DNA from 2 places in the Luteimonas sp. 3794 genome. Region 1 is predicted to be linked to the other one. Evidence: predicted binding sites of a transcription regulator. Region 1 holds the regulator's gene; the other holds the start of a gene.
What was found. Region 1 encodes FliA, which starts transcription of late flagellar genes. Its sites were predicted from a motif close to TAAAGTTTNNCNNNCNNNGGCCGATAA; they were not measured.

Region 1 (9,750 bases):
CTCGAAAGCCCGCAGAACCTCTTCGGCCATTTCGGCGAGCTGCTGCTGAGCCTGCTATTGGTCCTGGCCCCGCTGATCATCGCCACCCTGGTGGCCTGCTTCGTGGCGCCTGCGGCCATGGGTGGCTTCAATTTCGCCACCAAGGGCCTGGTGCCCGATCTGAAGAAGCTCGATCCGATGGCCGGGCTCAAGCGCATTTACGGCCCGGAAGGGCTGGCCGAATTGCTGAAGTCGATACTCCGCGTGCTGCTGGTCGGCGGCGCCGCCGCGCTGTTCCTGTGGCCGGCGATGCCGCGGCTGCGCGCGATGCTGCACCAGCCCCTGGAGCAGGCCGCGGCCGGCGGGCTGAAGTTCGCCCTGTGGCTGCTGATGGCCACCGCCGCGGCGCTGCTGCTCCTGGCCCTGGCCGACGCGCCCTACCAGAAGTGGAACTGGCGCCGGAAGCTGATGATGACGCGCCAGGAACTGCGCGAGGAAATGAAGGAGAGCGAAGGCCGCCCGGAGGTCAAGGGGCGCATCCGCCAGTTGCAACACGAGATGTCGCAGCGGCGGATGATGGAAGACATCCCCACCGCCGACGTCATCGTCGTCAACCCCACCCACTACGCGGTGGCGCTGAAGTACGACGGCGGTGCGATGGGCGCCCCCCGTGTCGTGGCGAAAGGCATCGACGAAATGGCGCTGCGCATCCGCGAAGTCGGCAAGAAACATCGGATCGCGCTGGTCGAGGCGCCGCCACTGGCACGCGTCTTGTATCGGGAAGCGGAGATCGGTCAGGAAATCCCCGTGAAACTCTACGCTGCCGTTGCCCAGGTGCTCTCCTACGTCTATCAGCTCCGCGACTGGCGGGCGGGCACGCCGCAACCGCAGCTGGCCGATCTGGGCGTCGTCGACGCTGATACCCGCGGCGCAGGCGCATGAGCGCGGTAATGGCGTCCGGCCCCCGCCGCGCATTCGACATGCTGCGCAACGGCCTGGGTGCGCCACTGCTGGTGATTGCGTTGCTGGCGATGATGGTGGTGCCGCTGCCGCCTTTGATTCTGGACATGCTGTTCAGCTTCAACATCGCGATGTCGCTGGTGGTGCTGCTGGCGGTGATCTACGTGCAGCGTCCGCTCGACTTCAGCATCTTCCCGATCGTGCTGCTGATCACCACGATGCTGCGCCTGGCGCTGAACGTGGCGTCCACCCGGGTCATCCTGCTCAACGGCCAGGACGGTCCGGGCGCGGCCGGCAAGGTCATCGAATCCTTCGGCGAGTTCGTCGTCGGCGGCAACTTCGCGGTCGGCATCGTCGCGTTCGCCATCCTGACGATCATCAACTTCGTGGTGATCACCAAGGGCGCGGGGCGCGTCTCGGAAGTCACCGCGCGCTTCATCCTCGATGCCATGCCCGGCAAGCAGATGGCGATCGACGCCGATCTCAACGCCGGCCTGCTCAATCGCGACGAAGCCAAGGCGCGTCGCGAGGAAGTCCGCCAGGAAGCCGACTTCTACGGTGCGATGGACGGCGCCAACAAGTTCATCCGCGGCGATGCGATCGCCGGCATCCTGATCATGTTCGTCACCATCATCGGTGGGCTGGCGATCGGCGTGATGCAGCACGGCCTGCCGGTGGGACAGGCCGCCGCCATCTACACCCTGCTGTCGATCGGTGACGGCCTGGTGTCGCAGATCCCCGCGCTGCTGGTGTCGTCGTCGGTCGCGTTGCTGGTCACCCGCGCCTCGCGCAAGCAGGACATGGGCGGCGCGATGAGCGGCCAGGTGTTCGGCCAGTACAAGGCGCTGACGATCGCGGCGATCATCCTGCTGGTGGTCGGCCTGGTGCCGGGCATGCCCAACCTCGCCTTCCTCAGCCTGGCGGCGGTGGTCGGCTACGGCGCCTGGGTGATGCGCAAACGCGCCCTCGACGCCGAACGCGCGGAAGCCGATCCCGATCTCGCCGCGCTTCCCTCGCCGGAACAGGTGGCCAATGCCGACCTGGGCTGGGACGACCTGCGGCCGGTGGATCCGCTCGGCCTGGAAGTCGGCTACCGGCTGATCCCGCTGGTCGACAAGGCCCAGGGCGGCGAACTGATGGCGCGGATCAAGGCCGTGCGCCGCAAGCTCACCCAGGACGTGGGCTTTCTGATCCCGCCGGTGCACATTCGCGACAACCTGGAACTTGCGCCCACCGCGTATCGGCTACTGGTCCACGGCGTGCCGGTGGCCACCGCCGAAGTCCATCCGGACCGGCTGATGGCACTCGATTCGGGCGGCGCCCTGCATCCGATCGACGGCCTGCCCGGCAAGGACCCGGCCTTCGGCCTGGACGCGCTGTGGATCCTGCCGGTGCAGCGTGCCAATGCCGAAGCCGCGGGCTATACGGTGGTCGATCCGGCCACCGTGGTCGCGACCCATCTGTCCCACCTGGTGCGCGAGCAGGCGCCGGAACTGCTCGGCCACGAGGAAGTGCAGCAGTTGCTGGCCACCCTCGCGCGCAGCGCGCCCAAGCTGGCCGATGACCTCACGCCCAAGGCGCTGCCGCTGGCGGTGGTCGTACGGGTGCTGCAGAACCTGCTGATCGAACGCATCCCGGTGCGCCAGCTGCGCCGCATCGCCGAGGCGCTGGTCGAGCACGCCGCGCATACCCAGGACCCGGCGCAGCTGACCGCCGTGGTGCGCACCGCACTGGGCCGCTTCATCGTCCAGGAAATCGCCGGGCCGGCCGAGGAACTGCCGGTCTACACGCTGGCGCCGAATCTGGAACGCGTCTTGCAGGATTCTGCACAGGGCGGTGGCGCTGCACTGGAGCCGGGCCTGGCGGAACGCCTGCAACAAAGCCTGGCCACGTGCGCGGGCGAGCAGGAAGCCAGGAACGAGCCGGCGGTGGTGCTGGTACCCGGACAGGTCCGCGCCGCGCTGGCGCGCCTGGTCCGGCACAGCGTCCCCAACCTCTCGGTGCTGTCCTACAACGAAGTGCCGGAAGACAAGCGCTTGAAGCTCCTGGGAACGATCAATTGAACAGGTACTGGTCAGACGTGATGGACGACACAACGCAGCCGCGGGACCCCATGCAGGGTAGAACCGGCGCCACGCCGGGCTGCCCGCAGACCGGGCGCTGGCCACCACGTCGAGGACCGGTGCCCGCGACGGCGGATCCGGCCGCGCGGCGCATGCATCTCCCGCTGCCGCGTGTCACCCCCTGCAAGGGTCCGCCCCCCGACCCGTTGCCGTCCCTGCTCCGCCGCGTCTCGAACCACTTCTCACGCACTCCGAATTCCGGGCTCCCGACATGAAAATCCGCCGTTTCGTCGCCGCCGACATGCGTAGCGCCCTGCAAATGGTGCGCGAGGCGCATGGCCCGGACGCTGTGATCCTGTCCAACCGCCGGACCGACGAAGGCGTGGAGATCGTCGCGGCCAGCAATTACGACGAGGGCTACGTGCAGCGGGCCATCGAGGATGCGCAGCGCGACGCGCCCGCGGCCGCCCCGCCGCTGGCGACGATGCTGCGCGGCAGCCGCGCCATGCGCGACGACGAGGCCGCGCTGGCGCCGTCCGAACGCTGGCTGCGCGACCTCGCAGCCCCACCGGCGGCCCCGGCTGCGCCGACGCCGCAGCGGGCCGAGGCATCCGCTCGCACTGGCGCAACGCTGGCGGCGGCGCCCGTTGCCGTCGCCGCCGCGCAGGCTTCCGCGCCGGTACCGGCTGCGTTCGCCCCGCCGGCCGAACTGGCCCGCTTCGATCTCGATGGCCCCACCTTCGCCGAACTGCTGGCCGCCGGCCACCGCGACGACACGCCGGCCGCGCCGCGCACCGCAGCGCCTGTGGCCGCGGCACCGCGCTCCGCTCCGGAACCGGCGCGCGCGGCAGCACCCGCGCCCGTTTCCGCCGCGCTCACCCAGGACGACGGTTTTCCGTCGCCGAGCGCGCCCGAGCCGGCGGTCCTGTCGGCCGTGCCCAGCCTGCCCGTCCCCTCAAGTGACAGGGAACTGGCGCAGATGCGCGACGAGCTCGCGCAGATGCGCATGATGATCGAGCGTGAGATGGCCCGCCTCACCGACGAGCGCCTGCGCGGTTCGCCGGCGCGCGCCCAGGCCATGGAACTGATGGAGGATTACGGCTTCGACGCCGGCATCACCCGCGACACCGTGCTGCAGATTCCCGCCGACACCCCCGATTCCCGCGTGCGCGGCCTGATGCTCGCCCTGCTGTCCAAGCGCCTGCCGGTCTGTCCGATCGACCCGCTGAGCGAAGCGGGCGTGATCGCCCTCGTCGGTCCCACCGGTGCCGGCAAGACCACGACCATCGCCAAGTTGGCGGCGCTGTATGCGTCCCAGCACCAGGCGCGCGATATCGCCCTGGTGACGACGGACACTTCGCGCATCGGTGGACGCGAACAGCTGCACAGCTACGGCCGCCAGCTCGGCATCGCCGTGCATGAGGCCGACAGCGAAACCGGCCTGGTGCAGTTGCTGCAGAAGCTGGAGGACTACAAGCTGGTGCTGGTCGACACCGCCGGCCTGAGCCAGCGTGACCGTGCGCTGGCCGGCCAGCTGAACTGGCTGCGCGCCGCCCGCAACGTGCGCACCTTGCTGGTCCTGCCAGCCAATACCCATTTCGCCGATCTCGACGAGGTGGTCCGCCGCTTCGACAGCGTGCGCCCGCAGGGCGTGGTGCTGACCAAGCTGGACGAAACCGGCCGCCTGGGCAGCGCCCTGTCGGTCGCCGTCGACCACCAGTTGCCGCTGACCTGGGTCACCGATGGCCAGCGCGTGCCCGAAGACCTGCACCGGGCGAATGCCGCCCATCTGGTGCTTCGCCTTGAAGATCTGCGCCGCGATGCCGATAAGCCGATTGTCCCGGAACATACCCATGCCGTCGCCTGAGCTGCTCCCGATGTCCTCCGCGCCCTTCCAGCCCGTCCGCACCCTCGCCGTCACCGGCGGCAAGGGCGGCGTCGGCAAGACCAACGTATCGGCCAATCTGGCCGTCGCGCTGTCGGGCATGGGCCAGCGCACACTGCTGCTCGATGCCGACCTGGGCCTGGCCAACGTCGACGTGCTGCTGGGCCTGTCGCCCAAGCACACGCTGGCCGATCTGGTGGCCGGACGCTGCGAACTCGACGACATCATTCTCGAAGGCCCCGCGGGCGTGCTCGTGGTCCCCGCCGCTTCCGGGCGTCGCCACATGGCCGAGCTGCGTCCCGCCGAACATGCGGGGCTGGTGAACGTGTTCAACGACCTGCAGCGTGACCTCGACCTGCTGGTCGTCGACACCGCCGCCGGCATCACCGATTCGGTGCTGACCTTCTGCCAGGCCGCGCAGGACGCGATTGTCGTGGTCTGCGACGAACCGGCCTCGATCACAGACGCCTACGCCCTGATCAAGGTGCTGGCGCGCGAGCGTGGGGTGAACCGGGTGCAGGTGGTGGCCAACATGGTCCGCAGCCCGCAGGAAGGCCGCAACCTGCACGAGAAACTCTCGCGCGTGTGCGAGCGCTTCATCGGTGATGTGTCCTTGAACTATCTGGGCGCGGTGCCGCAGTGCGACTGGCTGCGCATGGCCGTACAGCGCCAGCAGGCCGTGGTCACCGCGTATCCGGGCAGTCCGTCGGCACGTGCGCTGATCGAGATCGCCCAGCGCGTCTCGCGCTGGCAGGCACCGACCGCGCCGCGCGGCCACGTGGAATTCTTCGTCGAGCGCATGTTGCGCCAGGGAGCAGTCGCATGAGCCTCGCCGCACGTCAGCAGTACCAGTCGGTGCAACGCGCCGTCGCCCCCGATGTCGATCCGCTCGTGCAGCACGCCGAACTGGTGCGCCGGATCGCCCATCACCTTGCTGCGCGGCTGCCGGCCAGCGTCGAGATCGACGACCTGATCCAGGCCGGCATGATCGGGCTGCTCGAGGCCTCGCGCAGCTACGACGCCGACCAGGGGGCCTCGTTCGAAACCTATGCCTCGATCCGCATCCGCGGCTCGATGATCGACGAGATCCGCCGCGGCGACTGGGTGCCGCGCTCGGTGCACCGGCGCGCCCGCGACGCGGCCTCGGCGATCCGTTCGATCGAGCAGAGCACCGGCCGCGCCGCGAGCGCCCACGAGGTCGCCGCGAAGCTGGAGATGCCGCTGGAGGATTACCAGCGCCTGCTCGAGGACGCCGCTCGCGGTCAGGTGCTGAGCCTTGATTCGCACATCGAAGACCACGGTGAGGTGGAACCGGTCAACCGCGGCGGCGGCCCCACGCCGCAGGAAAACCTGGTGCGTGGCGAATTCGGCCGCGAGCTGATGTCCGCGATCGGCCACCTGCCCGAGCGCGAGCAGCTGGTGCTGTCGCTGTACTACGAACAGGAACTCAATCTGAAGGAAATCGGCGCCGTGCTCGGCGTCAGCGAGTCACGCGTCTGCCAGATCCACGGCCAGGCCGTGGTGCGCCTGCGCGGCCGTCTCACCGCCTTCGAACTCGCCGATACCGGTTACGGTGCCGACGACTGATGTCACGCTCACTCTGGAGTCCGTTTTGAACAAGAACATCCGCATCCTGGTCGTCGACGATTTCTCGACGATGCGCCGGATCGTCAAGAACCTGCTGTCCGATCTGGGCTTCAACAACACGGTCGAGGCGGAAGACGGCAACAGCGCACTCGCCGTGCTGCGTCAGGACGCAGTGGAACTGGTCGTCACCGACTGGAACATGCCGGGCATGACCGGCATCGAACTGCTGCGCGAAATCCGCGCCGACCCCAAGTTCCGCGCCCTGCCGGTGCTGATGGTCACCGCGGAAGCCAAGCGCGAGCAGATCATCGAAGCCGCGCAGAACGGCGTGAACGGCTACATCATCAAGCCGTTCACCGCGCAGACCCTCGAAGAAAAGCTCGGCAAGATCTTCGAACGCCTGGGGACCGCGGCATGACCGCCACCGCCACCGAACGCAGCCAGCTCGCCACGCTGCTCCATGACGCCCTCGAAGCGCTCGAGCGCGGCGACGAGGACGGCTGGCGCCGGCAGATCGATGCGCTGGCCGCCGCGCGCGCGCGCAGCCTCGTCAGCGGTCTGGGACGCCTGGCCCGCGATCTTTCGCAGGCCCTCGACACGCTGCCGCCCACGCCGGCCGAGGGCAACGGACTCGACGACGCGTGTGCGCGCCTGGACCACGTGGTCGAGATGACCGAACAGGCCACCCATCGCACGCTCGACCTGATCGACGACAGCCGCGCGCTCGTGGCCCGGCTCAAGGAAGGTCCGCTCGACGACACCCAGACCGGTACCGTGGAATCGCTGCGCGAGAACCTGCGCGAGATGGCGCTGGCGCAGAGTCACCAGGACCTGGGCGGGCAGATCATCCGCCGCGTCGCAGGCATCGTGCGCGGCGTGCACGAAGGCTTCGGCGCGCTCGGCCTGCCGCCGAAGGAAGACAACGCGCGCGGCAACGGGCCGGCGGTGTCGGGGCTGGACCGCCACACCGTCGGCCAGAGCGACGCCGACGACCTGCTGTCGAACCTGGGGCTCTGAGCCATGCAGTCGCCCGACATCGTCGCCGACTTCGTGCTTGAAGCACGCGAACTGCTGGACGACCTCGGCGGGCAACTCGTTGGCCTGGAACAGACGCCCGATGATCGCGAGCGCCTCAATGCGGTGTTCCGCGCCTTCCATACGCTCAAGGGCGGTGCCGGCTTTCTTGGCGCGGTACCACTGGTGCAGTTGTGCCACGCCGCCGAGGAAACCCTCGGCATGGTGCGCGCCGGCCAGGCGGCGCTGCTGCCGCGTCACTTCGACGCCGCGCAGCAGTCGCTGGACTGGCTGCAGGCGATGGTCGATGCGATCGAATACCAGGACACCGTTCCGAGCGCGCCGGATGCGTTGATCGCCGGCTTCGCGCCGTTCGACGTTCCCGCGGCCGCGCCGGTGCGCGCTGCCGCGCCGCCCCAGGCCGCGCCCGCAGCCGGCGGCGACGGCATGATCACCGACGACGAGTTCGAGTCGTTGCTCGACCAGTTGCACGGCGAACGCGCACCGGGTCTGCAGACCGGTCCCGCCCCCGACCCGGGGATGATCGGCGACGACGAGTTCGAAGCCCTGCTCGACCAGCTTCACGGTGCCGGCGTGCCGGGCGCGTCTGTTGGCGTGGCGCCGACCGCCGCCGTCCCGCCTGCCGACGACATGATCGGCGACGACGAATTCGAGGCCCTGCTCGACCAGCTGCATGGCGGCGCCGCGCCGGGCACGGTCGCGGCGCCGGCTGCAGCTGCACCCGCGGCCCCGGCCGCCATCGCCCCGCCACCGCGTCGCCCGCCGCCGCCAGCCGCCAAGACGGATGCAGCGGCGCCGACGAGTGAGCGCGAACAGACCGTCCGCGTCGACACCAAGCGGCTCGATGTCATCGTGGATCTGGTCGGCGAACTCGTACTCGCACGCAACCGGCTCAAGACCCTGCGCACGCGCCTGCGCGACGAGGATCTCGACCGCGCGGTGACCACGCTCGACAACGCCACCGCGCGCCTGCAGAGCGCGGTCATGCGCACGCGTATGCAGCCGGTGGGCAAGGTGTTCTCGCGCTTCCCCAAGCTCGCCCGCGACGTGGCCCGCGCCCTCGACAAGGAAGTGGACCTGGACCTGGTGGGCGCGGAGACCGAGCTCGACCGCAACCTGGTCGAGGCGCTGGCCGATCCGCTGATCCATCTGGTGCGCAATGCCATCGACCACGGCATCGAGATGCCCGAATTGCGCGAAGCCACCGGCAAGCCGCGCGCCGGTCGCGTGCGTCTGAGCGCGCAGCAGCAGGGCGACTACGTCGGCATCGAGATCCAGGACGACGGCGCCGGCATCGATCCCGAACGCCTGCGTTCGAAGGCGCGCGACAAGGGCCTGATCGACGCCGAGTCGGCGGCCCGCCTGAGCGCCGAGGAATGCCTCAACCTGATCTTCATGGCCGGGTTTTCCACCCGCGACGAGGTCAGCGACATCTCCGGGCGCGGCGTCGGCATGGACGTGGTGCAGTCGCGCATCCGCGAGCTCGGCGGCCAGATCCAGGTGACCTCGGAACTCGGTCGCGGCAGCCGCTTCTCGCTGCGCGTGCCGCTCACGCTCGCCATCCTGCCGACCCTGCTCGTGCATGCCTCGGGCGATGCGTATGCGCTGCCGCTGGCACGTGTGCAGGAAGTGCTGCACGCGCCGTCGCGCACGGTGAACTGGTTCGACGGCCGCGCGGCACTCGACCGCCGCTCGCACACGTTGTCGCTGCTCGACCTGCGTCACTGGCTGGGCACCCCGGCGCCGGACACGACCCTGCTGACGATCGTCGTCCTGCAGCGCGGCGACAGCCGCTTCGGCCTGGTCGTGGACGAAGTGCGTGGCCGCGAAGAGGTGGTGATCAAGCCGCTGCCCAAGGCCCTGCGCGGCCTGCCCGGCTATGCCGGTGCGACGCTGATCGGCGATGGGCGTCTCGCGCTGATCCTCGACGTCGACGCGCTCCGCCTGCGCTGATCGCGGGCCGCGGCAGGTCCGCGCCCCATTTAAGTCCTTCCCGTTTCCGCCGATACCTAGCTCATGGACCTTTTCAGCGTCGCCGGACTCGTGCTTGCCCTGATCGCCATCCTGGGCGGCAGCGTGCTCAAGGGTGCGGGGCTGAGCGCGCTCTGGTCGCCCGCCGCCTTCCTGATCGTCATGGTCGGCACGGTCGCGGCGATAATGCTGCACACACCGGGCAGCACGCTGAAACACGCGTTCAAGATCGCCGGCTGGGTGGTCAAGCCGCCGGTGTCCGATCGCGCG
Region 2 (9,750 bases), on a different contig from region 1:
ATGAACATCCGGCCGCCGGGACGCAGCCACTGCACGAAGCGCTCGGGAATCACATCCACCGCGCCACAGACGCAGATCGCGTCGAAGCGGCGGTCGGTGTTCCAGGCGAACGCATCGGCGGTCACCACGTCGACATTGGTGATGCCTTGCGCCTGCAGACGGCCGCGTGCGGCATCGGCCAGATCGTCGTGGCGTTCCAGGCTGACGACATCACGGGCCAGATGGCCCATGCACGCGGCGAGATAGCCGCTGCCGGTGCCGATCTGCAGCACCTCGTCGCCCTGCTCCAGCGCCAGCGCCTGCAGTGCACGGCCCTCGACGACCGGCTTGAGCATCAGCTCGCCGTGGCCGAGCGGGAGTTCGAGGTCGGCATAGGCCAGCGCGCGGCGCGGCTCGGCGACGAACGCCTCGCGCGGCACGCGCGAAATCGTCTCCAGCACGCGTGCATCGAGCACGTCCCAGGGCCGGACCTGTTGTTCCACCATCGCCACACGGGCCTTGGCGTAGTCGATCGTCATTGTTGCGGGTTCCTTCGTTCGCCAGCCCGCAATTCTAGCGGTGCGGGCGCGGGTTCATCATCGCGGGGGTGGGGCTGTCCACGCAGTGCCGGAAGTCACCGGCCCAGACGGCACGCGGGCGGCCCATGTGACAGCGGTCAGCGACGCCCGTAGGCGCGCAGGAACATGTCGACCGAGGCGTCCAGGTGTGCGCGCCGTTGCGCGGCGCAATTGCCGGCGTCGTCGCAGTCGAACACCATGCGCTGGTGCAGGTCGCCCTTGAGCAGCACGAAGAACTGCGCCGCGGCGGTCGGCACCAGGGCCTCGTCGATGTCGAGATCGCCGGTCTCGATACGGCGCCGCAGCATCGTCGCGAACGACGACTGCACGCGTTCGGGACCGCCCTTCCAGAACCGCTGCGGCAAGCGCTTTTCGACCATCTGCGGCGTGCACAACAGACGGTGGCCGGCGACGGCCTCGGGCGAGGACACCATCGTGAAGAAGGCTTCGGCCACTTCCAGCAGGCGCTGGCGCAGCGGTGTCGACGGCGACGGCTCGAACACCGAATCGGGCATCTGCTGTTCGCAGTAACGCGCTGCGGCCTCGGTGAACAGGGTGTCCTTGTCGCCGAAGTGGCTGTACACGGTCAGCTTGGACACGCCGGCCTCGGCCGCGATCTGGTCCATGCTGACGCCTTCGTAGCCCTGCTGCAGGAACATGCGCTCCGCGGCTTCGAGAATCGCCGCGCGCTTGGCCAGATCCTTCGGGCGGCCAGGGCCCGGCGCTGCCTTCTCGGGCACCGGAGCGGGGGGCGGGCTGGCGGGACGGGTGGACATGGCATGGAATACTATACCAATCAGTTCTGAAAATATACGATACGGATCCGTATCCCCACTTGCTGGACGGTCTCCATGCGCCGCCTGATCCTGCTTCCCCTCGCCCGTCCGGCGCTGCCGCTGGTGCTCCTCGCCTGCGCATTGGCTCTGGCGGGATGCGGTGACCGCGCCGCGGCCGAGCCCGCGCCGCGCCCGGTGTTCGTGGTGACGCCCGCCTCGGGCGACGACAGCGGGGCATCGGCGTTTGCCGGCGAGATTCGCGCCCGCGAGGAAAGCGTGCTGGCGTTCCAAGTCGGTGGTCAGGTGATCCGCCGAGATGTCGATGCCGGCGCGCATGTGCGCCGCGGCCAGGTGCTGGCCGAGATCGATCCCGGTGACCTGCGATTGCAGCAGCAGTCGGCCCAGGCGCAGGTCGCTTCGGCCGAGGCCGAGTACGCCCGCACCCGGACCGATCGCGCGCGCTACGCCGCACTCGTCGACCAGCAGCTGATCAGCCGCTCGCAGATGGATGCCCAGGACGCGGCCTATACCGCTGCGCAGGCGCAGCTGCGCGCCGCGCGCGCGCAGGCCGATGTCGCCGGCAACCAAGCGGGCTATACACAGCTGCGCGCGCCGCGCGATGGCGTCATCGCCAGCCGTGAGGCCGAGGCCGGACAGGTGGTCGCGGCCGGGCAGGCGATCTACATGCTCGCCGGCGACGACGGCCGCGAAGTCGCGATCGCCCTGCCGGAGTCACGCATCGCCGCGTTCGCGATCGGCCAGCCGGCGCAGATCGAGCTGTGGAATCGCCCGGGCGTGCGCGTGCCGGGCACGATCCGCGAGATCGCTGCGGCCGCCGATCCGCAGGCGCGCACCTACGCCGCGCGCGTGGCGCTCGCCGATGACGCGCTTGAAGGCATCGAACTTGGCCAGAGCGCACGCGTGTATCTCGCCGCGGCAACACCGGAGACAACGCTGCAGATACCGCTGAGCGCGATCCAGCCGGGCGTGGATGGGGCAAAGGCGGTCTGGGTTGTCGATCGCGCCGAAGGCATATTGCGTTCGGTGCCGGTCGAGACCGGAGCGTATGGCGCGCGCAGTGTGCCGGTGCTGTCGGGCCTGGCGCCCGATGCGCTGGTGGTCGCGGCCGGTGGCCATCTGCTGCGCGAAGGGCAACGGGTGACGCCGGTGGATCGGGAAAACCGGCCTGTGCAGTTGCAGGCGGTGAAGCCGGCAGCAGTGAAATGAAGCATGCCGCCCTCGCAAGCCGGTCCAGCTCGGGGCAATCACACCTCCCCTGCCTGCGGGGGCGGAAGGGTGGGGACGGGTACCCGCCGCGGCGTCCTTGTAGGAACGCGCTTGCGCGCGACGCCTTCTGCGGGACCGCCACATCGCGCGCGAGCGCGCTCCTACCGCAGGCCTCCCCATGACCCGTTTCAACCTCTCCGAATGGGCACTCGGCAACCGCACGCTGGTGCTCTACGTGATGCTGGTCGTCGCGATTGCCGGCATTTTCTCGTACGGCCGGCTCGGCCAGTCCGAGGATCCGCCCTTCACCTTCAAGGCGATGGTCATCCAGACCCAGTGGCCGGGCGCGACCGCCGAGCAGGTGTCGCAGCAGGTCACCGAGCGCATCGAGCGCAAGCTGATGGAAACCGGCGACTACGAATTCCTGCGCTCGTACTCGCGGCCCGGCGAATCGCAGGTGATCTTCTTTGCCCGCGATTCGATGCGCTCGAGCGAGATTCCCGATCTCTGGTACCAGGTACGCAAGAAGGTCGCCGATCTGCGGCCGTCGCTGCCGCAGGACATCGTCGGCCCGTTCTTCAACGATGAGTTCGGTGACACCTTCGGCAATATCTACGCATTGACCGGCGAGGGTTTCGACTACGCGATCAAGAAGGACTACGCCGACCGTATCCAGCGCGAACTGCAGCTGGTCAGCGATGTCGGCAAGGTCGAACTGGTCGGCCTGCAGGATGAGAAGGTCTGGATCGAGGTCAGCAATACGCGGCTGGCGACGCTCGGCATTCCGATGGCCGCCGTGCAGCAGGCGTTGTCGGAACAGAACGCGTTGGTGCCCGCGGGCTTCTTCGAGACCGACAGTGCCCGGGTGCAGCTCCGCGTCGACGGCGCGTTCGAATCGGTCGATGCGATCCGCGATTTCCCGATCCGCGCCGGTGACCGCACCGTGCGTCTGGGCGACATCGCGACCGTCGAACGCGGGTTTGCCGATCCCGCCGCGCCGCGCATGCGGTTCATGGGCGAGGACGCGATCGGCATCGCGGTGGCGATGCACGACGGCGGCGACATCCTCAGGCTCGGCAAGCAGCTGGAAACCGAGTTCGCGCGGCTGCAGGAGACGCTGCCGGCCGGCATGGAGCTGCGCAAGGTGTCCGACCAGCCGCGCGCGGTGCGCGACTCGGTCGGCGAGTTCGTCAAGGTGCTCGCCGAGGCGGTAATCATCGTGCTGCTGGTGAGCTTCGTCTCGCTGGGCTTCCGCACGGGCCTCGTGGTCGCGGTGTCGATCCCGCTGGTGCTGGCGATGACCTTCATCGCGATGGACCAGTTCAACATCGGCCTGCACAAGATCTCGCTCGGCGCGCTGGTACTCGCGCTGGGCTTGATGGTCGACGACGCGATCATCGCGGTGGAGATGATGGCCATCCGCATGGAGCAGGGCGACAGCCGGCTCGCGGCGGCGAGTTACGCCTGGACACATACCGCGTTCCCGATGCTGACCGGCACCCTGGTCACCGCGGCCGGTTTCCTGCCGATCGCCACTGCGGCGTCGAGTACCGGCGAGTACACGCGTTCGCTGTTCCAGGTGGTGACGATCGCACTGGTGGTGTCGTGGATCGCCGCGGTGCTGTTCATTCCGCTGCTCGGCGAGAAGATGCTGCCCGATCTCGCCAATCCCAAGCTGCCGCGTCCCGGCTCGTTGCCCGCGCGCTGGCGCGACGCGCGCGCGCGGGCGGCAGACCGCTGTCCGGCCTTCGCGTTTGCGCTGGCGCCCGGGGATCCGCACGCGCACGACCAGGATCCCTACCAGCGCCCGTTCTACCGGCGCTTCCGCGGGCTCCTGGACTGGTCGCTGCGTCATCGCTGGATCGTCATCGGCGTGACCGGTGCGCTGTTCGTCGCGTCGTTGCTGCTGTTCCGCTTCGTGCCGCAGCAGTTCTTCCCCGATTCGACGCGCCTGGAACTGATGGTCGATGTCGAACTCGCCGAAGGCAGTTCCTTGCGCGCGACCGAGGCGGCGGCTGCGTGGCTCGACGCGCTGCTTGCGACGCGCGAGGGCGTCGACAACCGCGTCGTCTATGTCGGGACCGGTTCGCCCCGGTTCTATCTGCCGCTCGACCAGCAATTACCGCAGGCCAACTTTGCCCAGTTCGTTGTGACCACGGCCGATGTCGAAGCGCGCGAGCAGGTCCGCGTCTGGCTGATCGACGAGGTGGCACCGCTGTTCCCGGACCTGCAGTTGCGCGTGACCCGACTCGAGACCGGGCCGCCGGTGGGCTATCCGGTGCAACTGCGCGTGTCGGGCGAACACGTCGAGCGCGTACGCAGCATTGCCGATGCGATCGCCGAACAGGTGCGGGCGAATCCGAACGCCGCCAACGTCAATCTGGACTGGGACGAACCCTCCCGCATCGTGCGGCTGGTCGTCGACCAGGAACGCGCGCGCGTGCTCGGCGTGAGTTCGCAGAATCTTGCGCAGTTTCTGTCGAGTTCCCTGTCGGGTCTGCAGGTCAGCACCTACCGCGAGGGCAACGAACTGATCGGCATCGTCATGCGCGGCCCGGACGACGAACGCGGCCAGCTCGAGATGCTGGAGAGCCTGGCCATTCCGACCTCGAACGGACAGTCGGTGCCGCTGGGGCAGGTCGCGCGGCTGGAGTCGACGTTCGAGGACGGCATCATCTGGCACCGCGACCGGCTGCCGACGATCACCGTGCGCGCCGACATCCATGGCGACGTCACCGCACCGACGGTGGTCGCGCAGATCCTCCCCACGCTCGACGGTATCCGTGCGTCGATGCCCGATGGGTACCGGCTCGAGACCGGCGGCACGGTCGAAGACTCCAGCAAGGGCCAGGATTCGATCAAGGCGGGCCTGCCCCTGTTCCTGTTCGTCGTGGTTTCGTTGTTGATGCTGCAGCTGCGCAGCTTCTCCCGTACCGCCTTGGTGCTGCTGACGGCGCCGCTGGGCATGATCGGCGTGACCCTGTTCCTGCTGGTGTTCCGCGTGCCGTTCGGCTTCGTTGCGATGCTCGGCACGATCGCGCTGGCCGGCATGATCATGCGCAACTCGATCATCCTCGTGGACCAGATCGAGCAGGACATCGCCGCCGGTCACGCGCGCTGGGACGCGGTGATCGATGCGACGGTGCGCCGGTTCCGGCCGATCGTGCTGACCGCACTCGCCGCGATCCTGGCGATGATTCCGCTCTCGCGCAGCGTGTTCTTCGGCCCGATGGCGGTCGCGATCATGGGCGGTCTCACCGTGGCCACATTGCTGACGCTGACCTTCCTGCCGGCGCTGTATGCGGCCTGGTTCAAGGTGCGCGAGGACGAGACGCCACCGGCCGCGTGACCTGCGCGCAGGCGCAGGCGCCGAGGATCAGGGTAGCCAGAGCTTCTCCAGATCCCGCAGGCCCCAGTCGCTCGCCGCTTCCGACTGCACGATGCCGTCGTCGCAGCCGGCCAGCGACAGGTCGATGTCCCGGATCAGCACGCGCGCCTTCCGGCGCGCGCAGTGGAACACCCGCACGCGCGGCTTGAGCAAGGCTGCCGGCGCCTGTTCGATCACCACCGCCAGGTGCTGCGACCGCAGGCGCACCAGCGTGCCCACGGGATAGATGCCCAGGCTCTTGACGAAGGCCTGGAAGATCACCGGATCGAAATGTCCGGTCCACGACGCCATGCGCTTGAGCGACTCGGCCGGACACCAGCCGCGCTTGTAGGGCCGGTCCGAGGTGATCGCATCGTAGACATCGCATATCGTCGCCATCCGCGCCATCTGCGAGATGCCCTCGCCGCGAAGGCCGTGCGGGTAGCCGCTGCCGTCGATCTTCTCGTGGTGGTGCAGGGTGATGTCCAGCACGGCGGGGTCGTCGACGCCGCTCTCGCGCAGCAGGCGATGACCGTCCTCGGGATGCTGGCGCATCGCGCCGGCTTCGGCATCGCTGAGGCTGCCCGGCTTGTTGAGGATATGCAGCGGTGTCACCGCCTTGCCCATGTCGTGCAGCAGGCCACCCTTGGCCGCCGCATGCACTGCATCCTCCGGCAGGCCCAGGCGACGGGCCAGTGACGCCAGCAGGCCGGCCACGGCCATCGAATGCAGGTAGGTGTAATCGTCGGCCGTCTTCAGCCGCGCCAGACTGACCAGAGCGTGCGGGTTGCGCAGTACCGAGTCGCACACCGCGTCGATCAGCGGCGTGGTCACTCCGGTGTCCACCGCGCGCCCCAGGCGGGCCTCGCCGAACAGGCCTTGCATCAACGCCCGGCCGGAGGCCAGCAATTCGCGCGCGCTCCTGACTTCGGCCTCGAAGCTGACGGGTGTCGGATGTATCGGTGTGGCGGGCGGAGCGTCTTCCACCGAGACGGGGACTGCCGATGGGGTCGCTGGAAGTGCGTGCGCAACAGGCAGCGCCTCGCGTGCGCGGACCGTATCCGCAACGCTGGCTGGCGTGGGCTCCTCGGGGGCGATGCCCAGCACGATGTCGATCACCACCTCGCCCACACCATTGGCGTGGATCCGGGCGATCGACTCGGTATCGGCAACGAACGAGCGCCGCCAGAACGGTGAATCCAGCCAGGAGCCCGGCACGCGATGCACGTACATGCCCGGGCGAAGCTGGTCGGCGCGGATCGTGCGATGCATCGGGCGGCGCTCATGGACGGGAGTCTGGGCGCGGCGCGACCTGGCATGCAGGCGTCGTTCGCACACACGCGCCACCCGCGGCGGATTCCGGAGTGACCCGTTCTGTGTCGGCCGGCTGTGCCCGGACTTGAGGCACACCCGCTTGCCGTTCGTCGGAGCGTCCATCGCAGGCGCGGGCATGCGCTCGGCCAGGGCCTGTGATGCGACCGGCCGGCGCGCAAGGCGCGCGTTCGCGGCCGCTGCGGGGAAGGGTTAGTCGCCGAGCATCGCGAGATTGCGCACCGCGCCCTTGTCGGCGCTGGTCGCGAGCAGGGCATAGGCCTTGAGCGCCGCGGTGACCTTGCGCGGCCGCGCCTGCGCCGGCTTCCAGCCGAGTGCGTCCTGCGCGTTGCGGCGCGCGGCCAGTTCGACGTCGTCGACCAGCAGGTCGATGCGCCGTTGCGGAATGTCGATCCGGATACGGTCGCCATCGCGCACCAAGCCGATCGTGCCGCCGGCTGCGGCTTCCGGTGATGCGTGTCCAATCGAGAGACCCGAGGTGCCGCCGGAGAAACGTCCGTCGGTCAGCAGCGCGCATTGCTTGCTGAGGCCTTTCGACTTCAGGTAGCTCGTCGGGTACAGCATTTCCTGCATGCCCGGTCCGCCCTTCGGGCCTTCGTAGCGGATCACCACCACGTCGCCCGTCTGCACTTCGTCGGCGAGGATGCCCTTCACCGCGGCGTCCTGGCTTTCGAAGACTTTTGCCGTGCCTTCGAACACGTGGATCGATGCATCGACGCCCGCGGTCTTGACCACGCAACCGTCGGGCGCGAGATTGCCCCGCAGCACGGCGAGGCCGCCTTCTTGCGAGTACGCGTGTGCGACATCGCGGATGCAACCGCCGGCGCGATCGTCGTCGAGCGTCTCCCAGCGCGTGGCCTGGCTGAAGGCGGTCTGCGTGGGAATGCCGGCGGGTCCGGCCTTGAAGAACGTGCGCACCGCGTCGTCAGCGGTGACGGTGATGTCCCAGCGCGCGATGGCGTCGCGCAGCGTGCGGCTGTGCACGGTCGGCTGGTCGACATGCAGCAGGCCACCACGCGCGAGCTCGCCGAGGATCGAGACGATGCCGCCGGCGCGGTGCACGTCTTCCATGTGATAGGTCTGGATGTTCGGTGCGACCTTGCACAGCTGCGGCACGCGTCGTGACAGGCGGTCGATGTCGTGCAGATCAAAGGCGACCTCGGCCTCCTGCGCGGCGGCGAGCAGATGCAGGATGGTGTTGGTCGAACCGCCCATCGCGATGTCGAGCGTCATCGCATTCTCGAACGCCTCGAAGGTCGCGATGCCGCGTGGCAGCGCGGTCGGATCTTCGGCGCCGTACCAGCGATGGCAGAGCTCGACGACGGTGCGCGCGGCCTGCAGGAACAGCTGCTCGCGATCGGCGTGTGTCGCCAGCATCGAGCCGTTGCCGGGCAGGGCGAGGCCCAGTGCTTCGGTCAGGCAGTTCATCGAGTTGGCGGTGAACATGCCGCTGCAGGAGCCGCAGGTGGGGCACGCGCTGCGCTCGTAGACGGCGACCTTCTCGTCGGAGGCATCCGGATCGGCGGCGACGACCATCGCATCGACGAGATCGAGCCCGTGTTCCGACAGCTTCGTTTTGCCGGCTTCCATCGGCCCGCCGGACACGAACACCACCGGTATGTTCAGGCGCAGGGCAGCCATCAGCATGCCGGGCGTGATCTTGTCGCAGTTGGAGATGCACACCAGCGCGTCGGCGCAGTGGGCGTTGACCATGTATTCGACCGAGTCGGCGATGATCTCGCGGCTCGGCAGCGAATACAGCATGCCGTCGTGCCCCATCGCGATGCCGTCGTCGACGGCGATGGTGTTGAACTCCTTCGCCACACCGCCGACGCGCTCGATCTCGCGCGCGACGAGTTGACCGATGTCCTTGAGGTGCACGTGACCCGGCACGAACTGGGTGAACGAATTCGCGACCGCGACGATCGGCTTGTGGAAGTCGTCGTCCTGCATGCCGGTGGCGCGCCACAAGGCGCGGGCGCCGGCCATGTTGCGACCAAAGGTGGAGGTTCTGGAACGGTACTCGGGCATCGATGACTCGCAGGTGCGGCGGGCGCGGGGCTGGCGGCGTGTGTGGCGGTGGTTGTAGGTGATCGAACGCGGCGGCGTGGCGCCACGCCGCGTCGATCCATCTCGCTATCCGGTGATCCGTGCGGGCGTCGCGATATGCGTGAGCACCGCAGCGGCGGCCTCGCGCGTCGAGACCGCAGCGCCGTCGGCTGCCAGGTCGGCGGTGAACACGCCGGCCTCCAGCGCGTCATCGACGGCCTGTTCGATGCATGCCGCTTCCTGCGACAGGCCCAGCGAGTAACGCAGCAGCAGCGCGGCGCTGAGGATGGTGCCGTAGGGATTGGCGATGCCGCGGCCTGCGATGTCCGGCGCCGAACCGTGGATCGGCTCGTACATGCCGACGCAGCCTTCGCCCAGCGATGCCGACGGCAGCAGGCCGAGCGAACCGGCCAGCATCGAGGCCTCGTCGGTGAGGATGTCG

Region 2: the regulator FliA is predicted to act here: its motif matches at 7,304-7,330, upstream of J2X52_RS11330 (HD-GYP domain-containing protein).

What each region holds. Positions count from the first base shown of each region.
Region 1 is NZ_JAVDVJ010000002.1:222,106-231,855, reverse strand. Features, by position in the region: gene flhB (flagellar biosynthesis protein FlhB) at 1-921, shown strand, start outside; gene flhA (flagellar biosynthesis protein FlhA) at 918-3,002, shown strand; gene flhF (flagellar biosynthesis protein FlhF) at 3,274-4,869, shown strand; gene J2X52_RS04640 (P-loop NTPase) at 4,856-5,713, shown strand; gene J2X52_RS04635 (RNA polymerase sigma factor FliA) at 5,710-6,474, shown strand; gene cheY (chemotaxis response regulator CheY) at 6,500-6,892, shown strand; gene J2X52_RS04625 (protein phosphatase CheZ) at 6,889-7,491, shown strand; gene J2X52_RS04620 (chemotaxis protein CheA) at 7,495-9,462, shown strand; gene J2X52_RS04615 (flagellar motor protein) at 9,526-9,750, shown strand, end outside.
Region 2 is NZ_JAVDVJ010000007.1:53,080-62,829, forward strand. Features, by position in the region: gene J2X52_RS11310 (protein-L-isoaspartate O-methyltransferase) at 1-518, opposite strand, end outside; gene J2X52_RS11315 (TetR/AcrR family transcriptional regulator) at 656-1,333, opposite strand; gene J2X52_RS11320 (efflux RND transporter periplasmic adaptor subunit) at 1,409-2,560, shown strand; gene J2X52_RS11325 (efflux RND transporter permease subunit) at 2,739-5,909, shown strand; gene J2X52_RS11330 (HD-GYP domain-containing protein) at 5,937-7,199, opposite strand; gene ilvD (dihydroxy-acid dehydratase) at 7,452-9,290, opposite strand; gene leuB (3-isopropylmalate dehydrogenase) at 9,396-9,750, opposite strand, start outside.